Regions from separate parts of the Chryseomicrobium aureum genome, predicted to be linked through region 2. Evidence: a T-box and tRNA genes for the amino acid it is inferred to sense, from the RefSeq annotation. Region 2 holds a T-box; the other holds one or more tRNA genes.
The links. The T-box of region 2 lies ahead of metG (methionine--tRNA ligase). A T-box ahead of a tRNA ligase gene usually reads a tRNA of that ligase, here a tRNA-Met.
Positions count from the first base shown of each region.

Region 1: it has a tRNA-Met gene. The T-box ahead of metG (methionine--tRNA ligase) is inferred to sense a tRNA for this amino acid. The anticodon was not compared.

Region 1 is NZ_CP171117.1:794,339-801,586, reverse strand. Features, by position in the region: gene proS (proline--tRNA ligase) at 1-110, opposite strand, end outside; gene ACF3OH_RS04375 (MFS transporter) at 409-1,590, opposite strand; tRNA gene ACF3OH_RS04370 (tRNA-Leu) at 1,677-1,760, opposite strand; tRNA gene ACF3OH_RS04365 (tRNA-Cys) at 1,767-1,840, opposite strand; tRNA gene ACF3OH_RS04360 (tRNA-Gly) at 1,848-1,922, opposite strand; tRNA gene ACF3OH_RS04355 (tRNA-Gln) at 1,927-2,001, opposite strand; tRNA gene ACF3OH_RS04350 (tRNA-His) at 2,009-2,081, opposite strand; tRNA gene ACF3OH_RS04345 (tRNA-His) at 2,128-2,203, opposite strand; tRNA gene ACF3OH_RS04340 (tRNA-Trp) at 2,226-2,299, opposite strand; tRNA gene ACF3OH_RS04335 (tRNA-Tyr) at 2,311-2,394, opposite strand; tRNA gene ACF3OH_RS04330 (tRNA-Thr) at 2,403-2,478, opposite strand; tRNA gene ACF3OH_RS04325 (tRNA-Phe) at 2,486-2,561, opposite strand; tRNA gene ACF3OH_RS04320 (tRNA-Asp) at 2,615-2,690, opposite strand; tRNA gene ACF3OH_RS04315 (tRNA-Met) at 2,692-2,768, opposite strand; tRNA gene ACF3OH_RS04310 (tRNA-Val) at 2,790-2,865, opposite strand; tRNA gene ACF3OH_RS04305 (tRNA-Glu) at 2,873-2,947, opposite strand; tRNA gene ACF3OH_RS04300 (tRNA-Ser) at 2,967-3,057, opposite strand; tRNA gene ACF3OH_RS04295 (tRNA-Asn) at 3,064-3,138, opposite strand; rRNA gene rrf (5S ribosomal RNA) at 3,148-3,263, opposite strand; rRNA gene ACF3OH_RS04285 (23S ribosomal RNA) at 3,528-6,453, opposite strand; rRNA gene ACF3OH_RS04280 (16S ribosomal RNA) at 6,640-7,248, opposite strand, start outside.
Region 2 is NZ_CP171117.1:435,606-442,853, reverse strand. Features, by position in the region: gene ACF3OH_RS02455 (pentapeptide repeat-containing protein) at 1-524, shown strand, start outside; gene ACF3OH_RS02450 (NAD(P)H-binding protein) at 566-1,213, opposite strand; gene ACF3OH_RS02445 (disulfide oxidoreductase) at 1,505-1,945, opposite strand; gene ACF3OH_RS02440 (DsbA family protein) at 1,938-2,630, opposite strand; gene metG (methionine--tRNA ligase) at 2,984-4,609, opposite strand; T-box leader at 4,657-4,894, opposite strand; gene ACF3OH_RS02430 (hypothetical protein) at 4,996-5,481, shown strand; gene ACF3OH_RS02425 (hypothetical protein) at 5,546-5,989, opposite strand; gene ACF3OH_RS02420 (GNAT family N-acetyltransferase) at 6,014-6,469, opposite strand; gene ACF3OH_RS02415 (hypothetical protein) at 6,453-7,248, opposite strand, start outside.

The sequences.
Region 1 (7,248 bases), 360 kb from region 2:
CCATCTGGTTTGAATGCGATACATCCGCGAACAGGTGTATAATCCATTAAATCTGCTTTTTGAATCGTATCGATGTACCACTTTGAAAAATCATTTTGTTGTACTGACATTGTATTGCCTCCTTTAATTTTGACAAAATAAAAAGCAGAAAAACACCCAAAAGGGCGCCTTCCTGCTGGATAGACACGGTACCACCTTCATTCGTCACAAGGACGATCTCAAGCGTCTTTATCGGGAACGAACCGGCTGTGTTTGCACAGCATCTCCATGGGAGGTTTCCGCATGCATGGACGGCGCAGCTCTCATCACTCACTGCACTTTCTGAACGTTTACATTACGTACTTGACCACTTCAAAGACTCTTCTATATGAACCTCACTATAGCAAATTCTAATGGTATCTGCAATAGCTAGTAAATTTGCTGATACTCTTTGTCCTTTTTCCCATACACAAAGAAGTAAAGCAAAACAGCACTGAGTGCAACAATGCTTAACACAAAGTACATCTCGGCATACGTTAAAAACCCTAACATGATTCCTAATAAATATGGCCCAAAACCAAGCCCAGCATCCAAGAAAATAAAGAATGTAGATGTAGCCATGCCCATACGATGCATCGGCGTCAGCTTAACTGCGATTGCTTGTGTACAAGATTGCATGTTTCCAAATCCGAAACCAATCAAGCTTGCAGCTATCAAGAACGTAAGGGAGCTTGTAGCTGTACTTAATAGATAAAGACCTAACGCTAATAAAACAAACGCAGGATACATTACATAGTTTGCTCCCTTTCGATCCATTAAACGCCCTGTAAATGGCCTTGAAATAAGAACGGATAGAGCATACACCAAGAAGAAGACACTGGCAGCCTCAATCAAGTCTAAATCAATTGCATAGAAATTCATGAATGATAAAACGCTCGAGAAGCAGAACGCAATAACAAGTGTTACAAATGCTATAGGAACTGCCTTTGGTTCGATAAGACTTCGGATTGAGAATGATGTTTCCTTTTCATCCTTTAAAGCTTTTACTGGAGGTACTTGAACTAATGAAGCAATGACTAAACCAACTACTCCTACAATGAAACAAATCAAAAAAATTACAGGGAAAGTAGTTACGCGTGTCAGCATTAATCCAACAAACGGACCAATTGCTGTAGCTAGGGTTGAACTCATACTAAAATAGCCGATCCCTTCTCCACGTCTTGCCATTGGAATAATAGAAGCTACCATCGTTGCTGCAGCTGTACTTGCAATTCCAAGTGAAATACCATGCAACAGGCGCGTAAGTAATAAAATCGTTATGTCTACCTGCACAAAGTACAACAAAGTGACTGCATTAAACAAAATAAACCCAATAAGTAATGTCTTTTTTCGTCCAATCTCATCAATCTTTCCACCGATGAGCAATCGACCGATCAAGGTTCCTACAATAAAAATTCCAGTAACCAAACCAGCTTGGCTCGTTGTGGCTTTAAACGAATCAACAGCATAAAGACCAATGATCACAACTAATAAGAAAAAAACGAGTGTCAGTAGAAAATTGACACTCGAAATAAGAATAAAGTTTCGCGTCCATAACTTTTGTCGTTCCATTTCTACAACACCTCTTTCAAACTTAACTACCCAAAAACCAAATAAAAAAACTCTACCTGGCAGAGGTAGAGTCGTACTACATAATATACCGGCGGTCGGGGTCGAACCGACACTCCCGTGAAGGAACTGGATTTTGAGTCCAGCGCGTCTGCCAATTCCGCCACACCGGCGCTATATGGAGGCGGCAACCGGATTTGAACCGGTGATAAAGGTGTTGCAGACCTGTGCCTTACCACTTGGCTATGCCGCCAATTTTTTGGAGCGGAAGACGAGGTTCGAACTCGCGACCCCCACCTTGGCAAGGTGGTGTTCTACCACTGAACTACTTCCGCAAAATGGCTGGGGTACTAGGATTCGAACCTAGGCATGACGGAATCAAAATCCGTTGCCTTACCGCTTGGCTATACCCCATCAAAAGGGCGACCGAGGGGAATTGAACCCCCGAATGCCGGAATCACAATCCGGTGCGTTAACCACTTCGCCACGACCGCCACGATTATAAAAACTATATCAAGACAAATAAAAAAAGACAAATAATGGGGCGACCGAGGGGAATTGAACCCCCGAGTGCCGGAATCACAATCCGGTGCGTTAACCACTTCGCCACGACCGCCACGATTTATCAATGTAAGAATTGGCAGGGGCAGTAGGAATCGAACCCACACTGACGGTTTTGGAGACCGTAGTTCTACCTTTAAACTATGCCCCTAAATAAAAAAATGGTGGAGGGGGACGGATTCGAACCGCCGAACCCTAAGGAGCGGATTTACAGTCCGCCGCGTTTAGCCACTTCGCTACCCCTCCACAAACTATGGTGCCGGCGAAAGGACTTGAACCCTCAACCTACTGATTACAAGTCAGTTGCTCTACCAGTTGAGCTACACCGGCCTAAAAATGGTGGCTCAGGACGGAATCGAACCGCCGACACAAGGATTTTCAGTCCTTTGCTCTACCAACTGAGCTACTGAGCCAACAAGATTTTATGTAAGCGATATGGCTTATGTAAAATCTACTTATTAAAAAATGGCGGTCCCGACGGGAATCGAACCCGCGATCTCCTGCGTGACAGGCAGGCATGTTAACCGCTACACCACGGGACCTTGGTTGCGGGGGCAGGATTTGAACCTGCGACCTTCGGGTTATGAGCCCGACGAGCTACCGAGCTGCTCCACCCCGCGACAATACTAATAAAAAATAAATGGTGGAGGATGACGGGATCGAACCGCCGACCCCCTGCTTGTAAGGCAGGTGCTCTCCCAGCTGAGCTAATCCTCCGTATGAATGGTGACCCCTACGGGATTCGAACCCGTGTTACCGCCGTGAAAGGGCGGTGTCTTAACCGCTTGACCAAGGGGCCATTGTTTGTAAGAGCTCTATGGCGGAGAGCAAGGGATTTGAACCCTTGATACGCGATTAACGTATACACGATTTCCAATCGTGCTCCTTCGGCCACTCGGACAGCTCTCCATAGAATGGCTCCGAAGGTAGGACTCGAACCTACGACCAACCGGTTAACAGCCGGTTGCTCTACCACTGAGCTACTTCGGAATAAATAATGCCTAGCGACGTCCTACTCTCACAGGGGGAGACCCCCAACTACCATCGGCGCTGAAGAGCTTAACTTCCGTGTTCGGTATGGGAACGGGTGTGACCTCTTCGCCATCATCACTAGACTTATTTGAAAGACAAGACTTATTATATCAAACCCACTCAGTATTACAAGTGTTTTCTCAATAAAATTTGTTCTTTCAAAACTGGATAGAATGACAATTGATTGTGTTCAGTTGTGGAATCGAATCCACATCTAAATGTTGTCGAGTTCCGTGACCTAGAAACACGCTCCCAGACCGGCCGCACCCGATAAGACGAAGACCGTCTTCTCGTGCACGTCCGATCTACTCGGAGTTTCTTGCGCAGGTCACTTCACATCTCGTTTTTTGGTTAAGTCCTCGATCGATTAGTATTCGTCAGCTCCACACGTCGCCGTGCTTCCACCCCGAACCTATCTACCTCATCGTCTTTGAGGGATCTTACTTACTTGCGTAATGGGAAATCTCATCTTGAGGGGGGCTTCATGCTTAGATGCTTTCAGCACTTATCCCGTCCACACATAGCTACCCAGCGATGCCTTTGGCAAGACAACTGGTACACCAGCGGTGTGTCCATCCCGGTCCTCTCGTACTAAGGACAGCTCCTCTCAAATTTCCTACGCCCACGACGGATAGGGACCGAACTGTCTCACGACGTTCTGAACCCAGCTCGCGTACCGCTTTAATGGGCGAACAGCCCAACCCTTGGGACCGACTACAGCCCCAGGATGCGATGAGCCGACATCGAGGTGCCAAACCTCCCCGTCGATGTGGACTCTTGGGGGAGATAAGCCTGTTATCCCCGGGGTAGCTTTTATCCGTTGAGCGATGGCCCTTCCATGCGGAACCACCGGATCACTAAGCCCGTCTTTCGACCCTGCTCGACTTGTAGGTCTCGCAGTCAAGCTCCCTTCTGCCTTTACACTCTTCGAATGATTTCCAACCATTCTGAGGGAACCTTTGGGCGCCTCCGTTACACTTTAGGAGGCGACCGCCCCAGTCAAACTGTCCGCCTGACACTGTCTCCTGCCCGGGTCACGGGCATGGGTTAGAACTTCAATACAACCAGGGTAGTATCCCACCGACGCCTCCTCCGAAGCTGGCGCTCCGGGCTCTTAGGCTCCTACCTATCCTGTACAAGTTGCACCAAAGTTCAATATCAGGCTACAGTAAAGCTCCACGGGGTCTTTCCGTCCTGTCGCGGGTAACCTGCATCTTCACAGGTACTATAATTTCACCGAGTCTCTCGTTGAGACAGTGCCCAGATCGTTACGCCTTTCGTGCGGGTCGGAACTTACCCGACAAGGAATTTCGCTACCTTAGGACCGTTATAGTTACGGCCGCCGTTTACTGGGGCTTCAATTCGCACCTTCGCTTGCGCTAAGCACTCCTCTTAACCTTCCAGCACCGGGCAGGCGTCAGCCCCTATACGTCACCTTACGGTTTTGCAGAGACCTGTGTTTTTGCTAAACAGTCGCCTGGGCCTATTCACTGCGGCTCTCTCGGGCTTTCACCCTGTCAGAGCACCCCTTCTCCCGAAGTTACGGGGTCATTTTGCCGAGTTCCTTAACGAGAGTTCACTCGCTCACCTTAGGATTCTCTCCTCGACCACCTGTGTCGGTTTGCGGTACGGGCACCTCCCGCCTCGCTAGAGGCTTTTCTTGGCAGCGTGAAATCAGAAACTTCGGACTATGTCCTCCTCATCACAGCCTGGTGTTATAGATGCGGGATTTGCCTCACATCACACCTCACTGCTTGAACGTGCACATCCAACGGCACGCTTCCCTATCCTACTGCGTCCCCCCATCACTCAAATGGCGGGGAGGTGGTACAGGAATATCAACCTGTTGTCCATCGTCTACGCCTATCGGCCTCGACTTAGGTCCCGACTGACCCTGAGCGGACGAGCCTTCCTCAGGAAACCTTGGTCATACGGTGGATGGGATTCTCACCCATCTTTCGCTACTCATACCGGCATTCTCACTTCTAAGCGCTCCACCTGTCCTTCCGGTCAGACTTCGACGCCCTTAGAACGCTCTCCTACCACGCATACCCTAGGTATGCATCCACAGCTTCGGTGAACCGTTTAGCCCCGATACATTTTCGGCGCAGCGTCACTCGACCAGTGAGCTATTACGCACTCTTTAAATGATGGCTGCTTCTAAGCCAACATCCTGGTTGTCTAAGCAACGCCACATCCTTTTCCACTTAACGGTTACTTGGGGACCTTAGCTGGTGGTCTGGGCTGTTTCCCTCTTGACTACGGATCTTATCACTCGCAGTCTGACTCCCAGATACAAATCATCGGCATTCGGAGTTTGTCTGAATTCGGTAACCCGGGATGGGCCCCTAGTCCAAACAGTGCTCTACCTCCGAGATTCTTCATCTGAGGCTAGCCCTAAAGCTATTTCGGAGAGAACCAGCTATCTCCAGGTTCGATTGGAATTTCTCCGCTACCCACACCTCATCCCCGCACTTTTCAACGTGCGTGGGTTCGGACCTCCAGTGAGTGTTACCTCACCTTCATCCTGGACATGGGTAGATCACCTGGTTTCGGGTCTACGACCCCATACTCATTCGCCCTGTTCAGACTCGCTTTCGCTGCGGCTCCGTCTCCTCGACTTAACCTTGCATGGAATCGTAACTCGCCGGTTCATTCTACAAAAGGCACGCTATCACCCATTAACGGGCTCTAACTACTTGTAGGCACACGGTTTCAGGATCTCTTTCACTCCCCTTCCGGGGTGCTTTTCACCTTTCCCTCACGGTACTGGTTCACTATCGGTCACTAGGGAGTATTTAGCCTTGGGAGATGGTCCTCCCGGATTCCGACGGAATTTCACGTGTTCCGCCGTACTCAGGATCCACTCTGGAGGGCAATGGGTTTGGACTACAGGACTCTTACCTCGTGTCGTGGGCCTTTCCAGACCGCTTCGTCTACCCCTTGCCTTTGTAACTCCGTATAGAGTGTCCTACAACCCCAAGAGGCAAGCCTCTTGGTTTGGGCTCTTCCCGTTTCGCTCGCCGCTACTCAGGGAATCGATTTTTCTTTCTCTTCCTCCAGGTACTTAGATGTTTCAGTTCCCTGGGTCTGCCTCCGACCAGCTATGTATTCACTGGAAGGTAACACGCCATTACGCGTGCTGGGTTTCCCCATTCGGAAATCTCCGGATCAAAGCTCACTTACAGCTCCCCGAAGCATATCGGTGTTAGTGCCGTCCTTCATAGGCTCCTAGTGCCAAGGCATCCACCGTGCGCCCTTCCTAACTTAACCTAAGTTAGTGCTCTCCATGAAGAAGAGACTTAAGGTCACACGTCAATTGCTTGACGTTGTGTTTGTTACAATCAATGTCGTTCTATCCAGTTTTCAAAGAACAGGTTGTTGAATGTATGAACATTCAAAACTGAACTGCAAGACGTCAAGTCAAGACCCGAGGGTCTGTTCCGAAATAATCCTTAGAAAGGAGGTGATCCAGCCGCACCTTCCGATACGGCTACCTTGTTACGACTTCACCCCAATCATCTGTCCCACCTTCGGCGGCTGGCCCCATAAAGGTTACCCCACCGACTTCGGGTGTTACAAACTCTCGTGGTGTGACGGGCGGTGTGTACAAGGCCCGGGAACGTATTCACCGTGGCATGCTGATCCACGATTACTAGCGATTCCAGCTTCATGTAGGCGAGTTGCAGCCTACAATCCGAACTGAGAATGGTTTTATGGGATTGGCTCCCCCTCGCGGGTTCGCAGCCCTTTGTACCATCCATTGTAGCACGTGTGTAGCCCAGGTCATAAGGGGCATGATGATTTGACGTCATCCCCACCTTCCTCCGGTTTGTCACCGGCAGTCACCTTAGAGTGCCCAACTGAATGCTGGCAACTAAGATCAAGGGTTGCGCTCGTTGCGGGACTTAACCCAACATCTCACGACACGAGCTGACGACAACCATGCACCACCTGTCACCGCCGTCCCCGAAGGGAAGGCCTAGTCTCCTAGGCGGTCGGCGGGATGTCAAGACCTGGTAAGGTTCTTCGCGTTGCTTCGAATTAAACCACATGCTCCACCGCTTG
Region 2 (7,248 bases):
TGCAAGAAACGACCTACAAAAGCTTACATATTGAAAATAGTATGTTCACCAACTGTGCATTTACAGAGAGTGAATTTTTACAAGCAGACTGGCAAGATGTACGTTTTGAGAACTGTGATTTTTCCAACGTCACGCTCACTAAATGCACGTTAACACGCGTGGAATTTCTCAATTGCCGAATGACGGGTGTCGAGTTTGGAGAGTCGCATCTGCACGATGTGCGGTTCGGGACGTGCGTGATGGATTATGCCCTATTTGGGTCTGGAAAACTTCGCACTAGCAGGTTTGAGTCGTGTAAGCTCGACTTCGCCCACTTCTATTCCACACTGCTTGAGACTGTAGCATTCGCAGACTGTTCATTAGAAGAAGTGACATTTGAGCAGACCTCTTTAGCAGGAATTGACTTGAGCTCGAATCACTTCACCCAGCTCAAAGTGGGTCTTGAAGAAATAAAGGGAAGTCATGTCTCGCCGATGCAAGCATTACAGTTTGCGACTTTATTTGGCCTTGTTATAAAAGAATGAAAAAAAGCCCCACAGAAGCATTCTCTGTGGGGTATTGCTATCTAAACTTGATGTGGCGTTCGTACATCTTCGCCGGACCATACCGTGATTCCTGTAGTGTTGTCTTTGGCAGCACGAATCATTGTCGCAGCAAGTTCATCTGTTGGAAGTGGTCTCTGACTTTTCGCAAGACCTAGTTTATTCACTAGTTGAATGGCCTTCAAACCAAACTTTTCACCTACCCGGTCGCTCTCTTTTCGGTCGAGTATAGGTGGTTGCAAAATCGTGATGGCATCAAACGGCAATTTCTTGACCGCTTCTTCAAGCTGCCCTTTCATACGGGAATAAAACACGCGGGAGTTCGAATCCGCACCCGTCGAGGAAACCAAAACGTAACGAGGGACGCCGTTCGCACTCGCAGCATCGGCAAATTGGTACTGGTAGTCATAATCGACTTTCCATTGCTTGTCTTGGCTCCCCGCTGCTTTAATAGTCGTTCCCAAGCAGGAGAATAGCACATCTCCCTTCACGAGTTGATGCCAATGCTGTGGTCGGTCGAAGTCAATCGTGTGGGCATGGAGTTTGTCATGGCGAAGTCCAAGGTCTCTTCGCACGAACAAGCTGACTTGTTCCATTTCGGAATCCGCCAAAAGCTGTTCGACTAAATCTTTCCCTGTGGCACCTGTCGCACCAATCACTAACGCATGCATCGTAATTCCCCCCACTTGAACAATTTTCTTAAGTATACGCCATTCTGCACCCATTGACCTCTTTGACGCGTCTTTTTTACCAGAAATTGCGTGGCTGCGTACGAAAGGTCTATGGAAAGGTGCAACACCCATCGATACCTACCGTGAAATCATGGGCGTGCCACTTCCGGTCGTCTGGCAAACCTTATGTCCCGAACATTCGCGCAGCACAAGACAACGGCTTAACGAGTATCGGTGTGCGCTTTATAAATCAAAAAGCTGATGACCACTAGTGAGTCAACAGCTTTTTTGTTACGCTTTTTTTAATTTGAAATGCAATACAAATAATAGGATTGTAATCAATGTGAACGCTGTTAATGCGAGGAACGGAATCGTCACAAACCCGAACCAGTTGATGTATTGAACGTTACACGGTACACCTTGCACACAAGGCTTGATGTTTGCAAATCCAGGCACTTTTTGTACGAGGTAGTGGTATAGCGAAATGCCTCCACCGATTAAAGTCAGCGGCAATACGTACAAACGCATCCGCACATCATTTGTGAACGCTGCAATCCCCAGCACTATCGTCAGTGGATACATGAAGATTCGTTGGATCCAACACAATTCACACGGTACAAATCCTCGGATATTGCTGAAGTATAAACTACCAAGCGTTGCCACTAATGCCACAAGCCAAGCAAAATAAAGCGCATAATTTTCAATGAATCCCTCGCGCGTCGATTTAGTCATTGTTCGTCTGCCCTTGTTCGATCAGCATCGCAATCATCTCATAATCAAACGGATCTTCAAGGAACACACCGTTGACGTAAATGGTCGGCGTGAACGGTACACCAAATTCCTTCACAAGTTCATTGTCACGTGTAACTTCCTGCACGATAGCAGATTCCTCAGATGCCATGTCGGTGCGCATCTTATCGATGTCGACTCCAGGAGCTGTCGCTTCAGCGATTTCCGCCATCTTATCAATCGTCACCCATGGCTCGTCATGTTGTTGCGAAGCAGGTTGTGCATCGTACACAGCTTTATTGAATGCCCAGAAGTTTTCAGGGTCTTGTTCGAAAACAGATTCAGAAGCTAGAGAAGCAATGACTGATTCTTCTCCGTGGAAAAGAACATTAATGTAGCTCAAGTTTGCTTTCCCAGTCTCAATGTAATCCTCGACCAGTTTCGGGTAGATCGTCTCTCCCCACTGCTTACAAGATGGACATTTGTAATCGCCAAACTCTACGATTTCAACTGGTGCATCCGCATCCCCAAGCATCGGTTGCCCTTCTGTAGGTGGGTAGACTCGTTCTGTTTCTTGCGGCACTTCAGTTGCCGTTGTACCGGTATCTCTGTTCATATAAAGGACGATGCCCACGATGACGACTGCTAGAGCCAGTGTGGCGAGCATGATTTTTTGATTTGTTTTCATGGAATTTCCTCCTTACAGGTGGTGCACTTAGTTTATCATAGGGTAGCCGGGTATGCGGTTACAATTATGTGACGAGTTTCGTGGAGTGTTTAACGCCCGAAAGTGGTGCATTAGCGACCGAGTCGGACCACTTAAAGACCGTAGTGGTTCCATTAACGCCCGACTTGACCCCATTAACGCCCCAAGTGATGTTATGGAAACTAATCGGCGCATAAAAAAGCCCCGGCAAGCCTCCTCAAACAAAGGACGCCAACCGGAACGCGCAAGTTTCTACTCAAGTGTCAATTTATACAATTTGTCATCGTTATCACTAGGGTTGCCTCGGCTGTAGTGAGATAACCCCAGGATTTGTATTATCGATTTAATTTTTCGATTTCTTGTGAAATAGCTTCTATGTCAATTCGTTCATACAGAGGCTGTACTTCTACTAATTGGATTGGCAAGTTCTCCACTGGTTCCCAGCTATCATAAACGTCACCTGTCATTCGCTCAACTTGATGAGAACCAAACGGGATGAACGGCTTTACCAACTGCGCTATGTTTTGAATAGCATAGACACATGTAGCAAGAGTTTCTTTTGCCCTTTCCTCATTATCATTTACAGAAATCCAAGGTTTCTGCTCATCGAAATAACGATTCATCTCTCGTATGAATTCAAACAATACTTCTAATGATTGTTTCAGTTCGGCTGCTTCAATCAGTTTCCCTGCTTCTTCGTAAAGTAACCTAATCCTAGTCATTACCGCAGGATCCACTTCACTTTCCGGAACCTTACCTTCGTAAGATTTCTCTATAAACTTGAATGTTCGATTTATTAAATTGCCATATGCCCCAAGAAGTTCACTATTGTGGCTATAAATAAATTCTCTCCATGAAAAATCCGTATCTCGATTTTCCGGTGCATTCATAGTCAAGAAATAACGAAGGCTATCCGGATGATAGCGTTCTAGAACGTCGGGTACCCATACGGCCCAGTTTTGGCTCGTTGAAATCTTTCTTTTCTCAAGCGTCATATATTCATTTGAAACAATGGCTGTCGGTCTCGCTTTTAGTTCAGCGCCACTAAGAATAGCGGGCCAAATAATCGAGTGAAACGGAATATTGTCTTTCCCGTGCACATAATAGCTCCTCACGCCGGCTTCCCACCACTTGTCATGGGAAACTCCTCTCTCTTCAGCCCATTTTCGACTTGCCGTATAGTAACCTGCGACGGCTTCTATCCATACGTAGATTTTCTTCCCTTCAAACCCTTCGACGGGAACTGGAACACCGTTTGGCAAATCTCTTGTGACAGCTCGGTCATGAACGCCTTCACTTAAATAGCGGGCCGTTAACTTTAAAGCATTATCACGCCAACCGCCTTTTCTTTCACTCTTCTTGACGAGATTTTCTAGCTCTTTTTGAAATTGGCTAAAGGCGAAATAGAAATGACTTGTCTCTCGTATTTCTGGTGGATTGCCACAAATTTTGCACTGCTTTTCAAGTAAGTCTAGTGGATCCAAAATAGTGGAACACATTTCGCACTGGTCACCACGCGCCTTCGCTCCGCAAACAGGACAAATTCCTTCAACAAACCGGTCGGGAAGAAATTGATTGTCAAATGCGCAATAAGCTTGATCAATCGTCATAGTATATAAATGGTCATTGTTTAGAAGTTTGAGAAAGAGCTCTTGCACATACTGATGATGTTTGGAATCGTCTGTTCGTGTGTAGATGTCGTAAGTAAACCCAAGTTTTCTAAACGTTTCATCAAACTCTTGATGGTACCGATCAGCAATATCCTTTACAGATTTCCCTTCTTGATTGGCTCGAATCGAAATGGGTGTGCCGTTGCAATCGCTTCCCGATACATAAAGTACTTCTTCCCCTTTTTGACGATGGTACCTGGCTAAACTATCTCCCGGCAACAGTGCAGCAATATGGCCGACGTGCAATGAACCATTCGCATAAGGCCAAGCCCCTCCAATAAATACTGGCATAGTACTTCCTCCTTTTGGGCACAAAAAAAGCCCTCATCGATTGACTCGATTAGGACGAACATGTCGTGGTACCACCTAAATTCGCATAAGACTCACATCTTATGCCTCTGCCAGTACGTGTGCATACTGCTGCTGTTGTAACGAGTGCACGTCTCGGCGCAGCCTACTAAACGGTTCGGTGCGCAGCTCAAAGGCCATTTTCATTTCAGGACATCTGCTTCATTTCCACCATCAGAAGCTCTCTATAAGAATTGCTGAACTTACTTTCCTTCTCATCGCTATTTTTTAAGTTGTGATTAGAATAGCACTTATTCCCAAATTGCACAATATTGGAATTGAGTTATGCTACACTTTTCATAAAGATATTTATAAACGGAGACAATCAAATGAAAACACAAACTACTGTACCCGCATTAACTTTAAAGCGAAGAAACAAACCGGATAAAGAGTTTCTTTTATTCCCTTCAAACGAAACACTTTACTTACTGCCGAAACTTGCCGGGTCTTATGTTATAGATACAGTTACAGGAGACTCTTTACTACTGGGTGGATTATTTTATGGCCTTTCTAAATATCTGATGAAAAAAGATAAAGAAAAGCTAACGGACTACATGGCAGCCTTCCGTGAAGGAAATACTGACTATTTCAACATACAGAAAAAAGCCATCTCTATTCCTTTTAGAGAGATTGAAAAAATCACGATTTCTATGAAAAATCCATATAGTAAGGAATTGTGGTATGACAGCAAGTTGACTATACATAGTACCAGTGCTGAAACGTACGACTTTTATGTGGGTTCTGATGAACAACTTTCTGAAGTGGAATCGTTTTGTGCCATTTACCTTTCGGAAGTTCCAATAGAAAAGAAGTGAGATAGCTCTAGCTTTTGTTTCAATAAAACAAGATAAGACTTATGAGATAACCCCTGGGGTTGTCTCATAAGTCTCCATTTGTTTCGAGCAGTTTCATTATATAGGAGTCTAGCTCATCTGACTTCAGTTCATAATATAAATTGGTATCCTGAATATGTAGTTTTTCAGAGCCCGTATCAATTAAAGTAGCGCCTTTGTCATTTTTCAGACTGATTCTATACTTAAAAGTAGAGCCGATATAATTATTAAAATAACTCCTATTCAACTGTTGAATCGATATTATTTCTTGAACATGAATTACTTCATCTTCCATTAACTCATACGTATAGTAGTCATTTGCCGACAAATACTCAATCGACACTAACTCAATAGAGGTGAATGAGTTAATCTCCCTTTGTGCTAATACTTCTTCAAATGATTTATCTTGATTCGCATAGAGAATAATAGCCATAATTATCACACATACAATCCCTAAAACCCAACTTAACTTGCCTTTTATTAATCTCACTACACCTCTCCCCTCCATAACTCATCACCGATGGCCATCTTTCCTTGCCTGAATATATCCATAGTATGTACATGTTCCGTGCGAATGAAGATCCTTCACTTCAAAGCCGCATTGCTCGTAAAATGTGAAATTGTTTGACGACGTATGCGCGAACCAATCGCCATGCAGAAGTTTTTCAATACAGAGCCCAACTAACTTCTTACCAATTCCTTTTCCCCGATAATCGCTATGAACGACTAAATCCAAGATGTTCGCGACCATCACTTGATCAGAAATCACACGGATCATTCCAATCATTTTATCGGAGTCCCACACGGTAAACGCCCATGTCGCATTCTCAAAAATCAGCGCGTATTTTTCTTTTTGCCATTCCGGTAGTGGTTTCGCCCAGCCTGCGTCCAGGAAAAGTTCTTCTACACGGTTTGCATCTATCCCATTTGTGCCTTCACGAATGACGTGTCCATTAAAGTATTGGTACATTTTGTTCCCCCTTAGTGATTAGTGCTAACTCATCGCGTAACATTTCTTTATAATCCGACCGTCTCCAAAGCGTAACCGCCTCTAGTTCACCTAATTTATCGACCAAGTTCTCTACAATTCGGTACCCGAGGTAATAGGCAAACCGCGTTGCACCAAATCGAGTTCCACCATTGATTGAAAACCACTCACGAAACAAATCACTTTGATCCAAATTCTTTAAATCTTCAATGAGAGCAGTTGCAAGTTCTTTCTCGTTAGCTTTTGCAAAAGCTAGCCAGTCTTCTCCTTGCTGGTCATATGTGAAGTAGATAGATTCCGGGATATCTACGACTTGCATGGAATGATACGTTGCGACCCCTTCTTGAAGTAAGGTGGTATACGGGCTCATCCAGTCAAGTTTGGCCCATTCCATCCCAAGTTGATCTGTGCGTGCATTATGCAGGGCATGACCCAACTCGTGTGCAATAATTGCATCCAGTGTGACATCTTCTGGTGAAAGTTTTTCTAAACAAAATGTGATGTCCGGAAAGATTTGCTTATGTGTAAATGCGTTGGACCCAAATGCGCCGACAATCATGTGGACATCTTGATCAAGAGTCACCGGATATAAAGATTCATACTTCTGCACAATCTTTAAAATTCGGCTCTCCATCTTGTCACTGTTCTCTTGAATTGCTGGCAAGAGTTCTTGATAGCGTATAAGAGCTAATTTCTTCTTTTCTTCTGGACGATAACAGTGATACGCAAAATATTCTTTAAAGTGCGGAGCAAACTTAGAA